Regions from separate parts of the Streptacidiphilus cavernicola genome, predicted to be linked through region 2. Evidence: riboswitches for the same ligand, from Rfam matches in the RefSeq annotation. Region 2 holds a riboswitch; each other region holds the start of a gene.
What was found. Region 2 has a riboswitch for cyclic di-AMP ahead of ACEZDE_RS00540 (LysM peptidoglycan-binding domain-containing protein). Riboswitches for the same ligand answer to the same signal wherever they lie in the genome.

Region 1: another riboswitch for cyclic di-AMP. It lies ahead of ACEZDE_RS20355 (transglycosylase family protein); the one in region 2 lies ahead of ACEZDE_RS00540 (LysM peptidoglycan-binding domain-containing protein).
Region 3: another riboswitch for cyclic di-AMP. It lies ahead of ACEZDE_RS08990 (C40 family peptidase); the one in region 2 lies ahead of ACEZDE_RS00540 (LysM peptidoglycan-binding domain-containing protein).

Annotation. Positions count from the first base shown of each region.
Region 1 is NZ_JBHFAB010000015.1:7,738-9,979, reverse strand. It holds gene ACEZDE_RS20355 (transglycosylase family protein) at 1-1,158, opposite strand, end outside; cyclic di-AMP (ydaO/yuaA leader) riboswitch at 1,164-1,325, opposite strand; gene ACEZDE_RS20350 (hypothetical protein) at 1,475-1,759, opposite strand; gene ACEZDE_RS20345 (MarR family winged helix-turn-helix transcriptional regulator) at 1,918-2,242, opposite strand, start outside.
Region 2 is NZ_JBHFAB010000001.1:116,717-118,958, forward strand. It holds gene ACEZDE_RS00540 (LysM peptidoglycan-binding domain-containing protein) at 130-894, opposite strand; cyclic di-AMP (ydaO/yuaA leader) riboswitch at 898-1,040, opposite strand; gene ACEZDE_RS00545 (aminoglycoside phosphotransferase family protein) at 1,195-2,242, opposite strand, start outside.
Region 3 is NZ_JBHFAB010000005.1:178,548-180,789, reverse strand. It holds gene ACEZDE_RS08990 (C40 family peptidase) at 76-1,056, opposite strand; cyclic di-AMP (ydaO/yuaA leader) riboswitch at 1,115-1,290, opposite strand; gene ACEZDE_RS08985 (C40 family peptidase) at 1,531-2,242, opposite strand, start outside.

The sequences.
Region 1 (2,242 bases), on a different contig from region 2:
GATGGTGTCGGTCTTGACACCGGCGCTCGGGTTGGCGGCCTCGACGTAGGCGCCGTTGCCGGTGTAGATGGCGACGTGGTAGGCGCCGGCGTCGCTGCCGTCGCTGGACCAGAACAGCAGGTCGCCGGGCTGGAGGTTGCTCAGCGAGACCCGGGTGGATGCGGCGGCCTGGTCCTCGCTGGTGCGGGGGATGGAGATGCCGGCCTTGGCCAGGGTGGCCTGGGCCAGGCCCGAGCAGTCCCAGCTGTTGGGGCCGGTGCCGCCGTACACGTAGGCGTCGCCGACCTGCGCCTGGGCGAAGGCGATGGCCGAGGCCATGCTGCCGGAGGCGTAGTTGCTGCTGTTGTCGCTGCTGCTCGCGGACGTGGTGGTCACGGCGGAGCTGGTGACCGCGGCGTCGCCGCTGGAGCTGGAGCCGGAGTTGCTGGAGCCGGAGCTGTCGGAGCTGGTGCCGGAGGTGACCACGCCACCGCTGAGCTTCAGGATCTCACCGGGGTAGATGACGTTCGGGCCCTCGGTCAGCGAGGCCCGGTTCAGCTGGTACAGGCGCTCCCAGCCACCGGAGACGTGCTGCTTGGCGGCGATGGTGGAGAGCCAGTCGCCGGCGACCACGGTGTAGGTGGTGATGTTGCCCGACGGCGCGGCGGAGGAGCCGGTGGACGCCGAGCTCGACGAGTGGGTGCTCGGGGTGGTGCTGGGCGCGCTCGCCGCGGAGGAGCTGGAGGAGCTGCTGGACGAGCTGGAGGAGGTGTCCACCTGGGCCGGCGCGCCGCCCGCGGTCAGACCGGCCTCCGGGCCGCACACCGGCCAGGCGCCGGGGCCCTGGGAGGCGAGGACCTTCTCGGCGATCGCGATCTGCTGGTCCTTGGTGGCCTGGTCGGCGGTGGCGGCGTACTGGGTGCCACCGTAGGCGGCCCAGGTGTCGGCGGAGAACTGCAGGCCGCCGTAGTAGCCGTTGCCGGTGTTGATCGACCAGTTGTTGGTGCTCTCGCAGCTGGCCACCCGGTCCCAGGTGCTGACCGGAGCAGCGGAGGCGGAGGTCGCGCTGACGAGCGGAATCGCGAGGCCGACACCGGTGAGACCGGCGGAGGCGATCAGACGCTGGGTACGGCTGTGGCGGGACTTGGCGGCACGGTGACGGCCGTTGTGGGACAGCATGAAAGTGCGTTCCTCTCCCACGCCTGCGAGGTGAGCTGTCGGATTCGGGCTGGAGTTGCCCGGCCGTGCGCTGCACGGCTTCACCCCTAGCTGCGACCATGTGTCCGTGACACGCGGTCGCAGCGGCAAACCTGGGTCCCCCGCTCCTGCCATGGTGCTGTGTGTGGGTCTTCGACATCCCCGGTGGCAGGACTCGGCGTTCCGGAGTTGTCTGTTCCGCTTAAACGCGGCGCCAGAAAGATAGACATACCGGAGGGCAAACTACAACCGGCTGTGATCTGCACCACACACCATCCCCCGCCGTTCGACGGGCGCACTACCCCCGACCGGCGCCCAGCGGGGTGATCACCGCACCCTCCAGCCGACCCCCGACCGCGAGCGCGTGCCCTCCGCAGAGCAGCAGCATGCCCCCGGCCGAGTCCGCCACCTGATGCGTCGCCAGATCCGGGCAGGGGGCCGCGAACCGGTCGTAGTCCCAGGTCCGCGGACAGCCGGGAGCGGCGCAGACGCTGCCGTCGGCGACGGCCCGCAGAGTGGCGCCGTGCTCGGGGCAGACGCCCCAGGTGACCTGGCAGCGGAGCGGGTCAGGGTTGTCGGACATGCATCAGACCTTTCGGACGAAGATGAGAGGGATATGAGAGAGGTCACAGCCAGACCCGGCCAACTCCCGCACACAGCAAGGACACAGGAGCATTTCCGTTAAAACGGACATACCACCTATAAGGCACCGTCAGTCGCGTCGGCCCAGGACTCGCAGGGTCAGGACTCGCAGGGATCGGGGTTCTCCAGCCCGCCGAGGATCTTCTCCGACACCGCGGCCAGCACCGCGACCTGATCCGCGCTCAGCCGGTCGAACACCAGCCGTCGGACCGACTCCACATGCCGGGGGGCCGCGGCCTCGATGGCGGCCTGACCGGCCGGGGTGATCACGATGAACGCACCGCGCCCGTCCGCCGAGCACTCCTCACGGGCTATCAGCCCGCGCTTGGCCATCCTGGCCAGGTGGTGCGACATCCGACTCTTCTCCCAGTCCAGCTCGCGCGCCAGCTCCAGAATCCGCCGCCGCCCCCCGTCCAGGTCGGTG
Region 2 (2,242 bases):
AGCCTAGCCGCAGCCGGGCCCCGGGCCACGCGCACCTCGCGACTGTCTCACCCGCCGGATCCCCTACTCACGAGTAGTTCATCTCGTGGGCGGAGGACCCGGCGGCACTGACGGACCACGGACGGACGGTCAGCCGACGGTGAGGTGCTGACCGGGGAAGATCAGGTTCGGATCGGCGCCGACGGTGTCCTTGTTGGCCCGGTACAGCGCGGGCCAGCCGCCGCGGAGGTGCGCGGCGGCGGCGATCTCGGAGAGGTTGTCCCCCGGCTTCACCGTGTAGCCGCCGTGCCCGACGCTGTGCACGGCCGTGGTGGTGGTCGTGGTGGTCCCGGCCGGGGTCTTCGCCGCGGCCGTGCCCGTGGTCTTCGCCGGAGCCTTGGCCGGGGCCGCGTGCTTCGGCGTGCTGCTGCTCTTCCTGGTGGCGGCGGCCTGCTCGGTGCCGCCGCTGTGCTTCCCGGTGCCGGCCTTGGACGGCGTCCCGGTGTCCACCGACGCCGGAGCGCCGCCCTGGGAGAGACCGGCCCGCGGCCCGCAGACCGGCCAGGCGCCGGGCCCCTGCGAGGCGAGGACCTTCTCGGCTATGGCTATCTGCTGGCCCTTGCTGGCGTGGTCGGCGGTGGCGGCGTACGCGGTGCCGCCGTAGCCGGACCAGGTCGAGGCGGAGAACTGCAGCCCGCCGTAGTAGCCGTTGCCGGTGTTGATGGACCAGTCGCCCCCGCTCTCGCAGCTGGCGACCTTGTCCCAGGTCGAGACGGAGGCTGCGGAGGCGCTGGTCGCGCCGATCAGCGGCAGCGCGATCCCGGCGGTGCCGAGGCTCGCGGTGGCCACCAGGCGGGCGGTGTTGCTGGTGCGGGGCTTGCGATGACGCCCGGAGGCGTTGCTGGTGAAGGGCATGACGGAGTCCCTCTCCGACGCCTGCGAGGTGAGCTGTCGGGTTCGGGCCGTGAGGTAGCCCGGGCGCTGACGCGCCTTCACCCCTAGCCGCAGCGCTGTGAACTGCGGCGACTTACCTGGGTCCCCCGCTCCTGCCCAATCAAAGAGTCTGGGTCCCGCCCCGCGGCTGGACAGGACTCGGCGTCCCGCGCGACGGCCGCCCGCACGTGCGGGCGTTCCCGGAAGGCTAGGCACTGCCGCACCAAGACCACAAGCCCCAACCGTCCCGCCGAAAACCCTCCGAGACCGGCCGAGGCCGCGTCAGCGCTCCTTCCGCGCGGTCAACGACCTTTCGAACCAACGGGTGTGGTGCCATGTGACCAAGGCCGACCGGACCGTCTCCCGATCCGGGACGGCTCGCAGCCGCAGCGGCCCCGCCGCCGCCGCGAGCGCGCCCTGGGCACGGGTCACCGCCCAGTCCAGCGCCCGGTCCTCCGGCATCGCACCGAGGCTGAGCGCCGCCCGGATCACGTCCGGGTAGACCGACTGGGCCAGCTCGTAGCCGCGGTAGTGCCGCAGGTCGCGGCCCAGGCCGACGGCGTGCTCGGGCGAGGTGCGGATGACCGCCTCTTCCCAGGCCGCGACCACCTGGCGCTCCTGCGCGGCGGGGTAGCGCATCCGGCGCAGGTGGACGGCCAGGTCGTGCAGCGGGTCGCCGAACATCGCCAGCTCCCAGTCCACGAACCTGAGCCGGTCGTCGTCCGCGACGATGATGTTCCGCCGGTGCACATCGGTGTGCAGCAGCGCGAACGGCCGCTCGGTCAGCGGCGGCAGCGCCTCGCCGAACCTGCTGATCGCGTCCCCCGGCACGCCCAGGGCGCTGAACAGGTCGCCGAACTCGCCCTGGTTGGCGTCGCAGAGCCGCTCCTGGGCGAACCGCACCCGGGCCCGCAGAAAGCCGGTGGAGTCGCCGTCCTCCGGCCAGCCCTTCGGCAGTTCCGGCAGGTCGGAGCGCTGAAACTGGGTCAGCCGGCCGAAGAACCAGGCGATCTGCGCGACGTGGCGCTCCTGGACCGGCAGCCCGTCCGGATACCGCCGGGCGAAGGTCTCGCCGCTGACGTAGAGGTGCACGGCGGTGCCGTCGTCGTCGCTGTGCAGCACCCGCGGGCCGTCCGGGCCCCGTCCGTCCGCCGGGTCGGCGCGGATCGCGGCCAGTCGGCGGAGCAGGGCCGCCTCGTCCGGCCAGACCCGCTGGACCAGCTCCGGGCTCGACCGGCGGACCCGGACCAGCACGGTCTGGCCGCTGCCGAGGCCCAGCAGCCGCGCCTGCCGGTCGGTCGGACGGACCTGGTAGTTGCGGTTGTGGAAG
Region 3 (2,242 bases), on a different contig from region 2:
GACAACGCGAAGGGCCCGACCCCCCGTCAGGGGTCGGGCCCGTACGGCCGTTTGAGTGGCTGCGGGCCTATCGGCCTACAGGTGCCGCATCGCGTAGATCGAGCCGATCTCGCTCATCTTCTCGTACTTGACGACGGTCCCGGTGTGCGGGGCGTGCAGGATCTCGCCGCCGCCGGCGTACATCCCGACGTGCGAGTCGTTGTTGAAGAAGACCAGGTCGCCGACCTGGAGGTCAGCGGTGGAGGCGACCGCGGTGCCGACGTCCACCTGGTCGTAGGTGGTGCGGCCGATCGACACGCCGGCCTGGGCGTAGGCCCACTGCATCAGACCGGAGCAGTCGAAGGAGTTCGGGCCGGTCGCGCCGTAGACGTAGGGGTCGCCCAGCTTGGTCTGCGCGGCGGCGAAGGCGGTGGCCTCGGCGGCCGAACCGGCCTTGACCGAGCCCGGGTGGTAGCTGCTGCTGGAGCCGCTGTTCTCGGCGTGGGTGACCGCGGCGCGCTGGGAGGCGGTCAGCGAGGCGAGCTTGGCCTTGGCGGCGGCGAGCTTCTTCTGCACGTCGGCCTTGGAGGCGGAGAGCTGCTTGCTGGTGGCGTCGAGCTGCTTCAGCTTACCCTCGGCGTCGGCCTTCTCCCGGTCCAGGGTCTTCTGGTCGGACCTGAGCTGGTCCAGCAGGGCGGCCTGGCTGTCGGTGACCTGGCCCATGGTGGAGGCCTGGTTGAGGTACTCGGTGGGGTTCGCGGAGAGCATCAGCTGCACCGAGGGGTCGATCGACCCGCTGCGGTACTCCGCGCTGGCGACCTGGCCGAGCACGGCGGACTTCGCGGTCACCGAGGCCTGCTGGCGCGCGACCTGGTCCTGCAGGGTGGTCACCTGCTTCTGCAGGGTCTGCTGCTGGGACTGGGCCGCGTCGTACTTCTGGACGGCGGCGTCGGCGTCCTGGTTCAGCTTGTCGATCTGGGCCTTCAGCTGAGCCGTGGTCTGGGTGGGGGCTGCCTGCGCCGACTGGGTAGCGGTCGCGGCGAGCGCGACGGTCGTGGCGGCGGCGGCGGTGAGCACGGTTATCCGTGCACGGGTCGGACTCTTCGGTCGACGATGGGACGCCACGAAGGCGAGCTCCTTCTTCCTACGGCCGCCTACCGGGTGAGCTGACGGGTTCGGGCTGGAAGACGTGCCCTACGGCGCTTCACCGGCGGGGGCCGGCCTGGCGTCGATTCACCCCGAGGAAACATGGTTCCCCGGCTCCGAACTGACGGCCGGGGGCCGTACGGTCGGACTCGGCGGAAACCTCCGCTGCCACCCTGGTGGGTGATCGACTTCGCGGTGGTTCGATCGATGACACTAGTGACCCGAACGTGATCTATTCAAATCCCTGTAAGTAAAAACTCTTTTAGGTTTCGATGATGCATCAACTGCACGACCGAACGTAGTCATTGGATGACCGCATCAGATCGACATGGCGCTCAAATCGGACATACGCCCGAGGCTTTCGGGGCCCGTGTGACGTGAGTCACAGATGGTCGAGACGGGGCGTCAGAAGCGCCGGACCGCCACGATCGTGCCGAAGTAGGACAGCGGCTGGATATCCACGGTCAGGCCCGGCCGCGGCGCGCTCAGCAGCATCCCCTTGCCGGCGTAGAGGCCGACGTGGTCGCCGCTCTCGTTCACCACGATGTCGCCGACCCGCATCTGCGAGAACGGCACCGCGGTGCCGACCGTCTCGTCCGAGTAGGAGTAGTGCGGCAGCGAGATCCCGGCCTGGGCGTAGGCCCACATCACCAGGCCCGAGCAGTCGAACTGGTTCGGCCCGGAGCCGCCGGGGACGTACGGGGCGACGTTGACCTTGCTCATCGCGGCCAGCATCGCGGTGCGGGCCGCCGCGGAGATCCCGGAGAGGTCGATCTGCGAGACCGACATGTAGCTGCTGCCGGACGACGGCGGGGTGTAGCCGCCACCGCCGGCCGGCGCGTTCACCACCACCCGCTGGGCCGGGGTGAGCGCGTCCAGGATGCCCTGGGCGTGCTTGAGCTTCGCGTTGATGGAGGCCTTGGCCTGCTGCATCTGCTTCAGCAGCGCCTGCTGGGCCTTCAACTCCTGTGCGGCCTGGGCCTTCTCGGCGGCCAGGGTGTGCTGCTGGGCCACCAGCTGCGCGATCAGCGCGGCCTGGTTGCTGTCCACCTGGTTCTCGGAGGACGCCTGGGTCAGGAACTCGGTGGGGTTCGCGGAGAGCATCAGCTTCACCGTC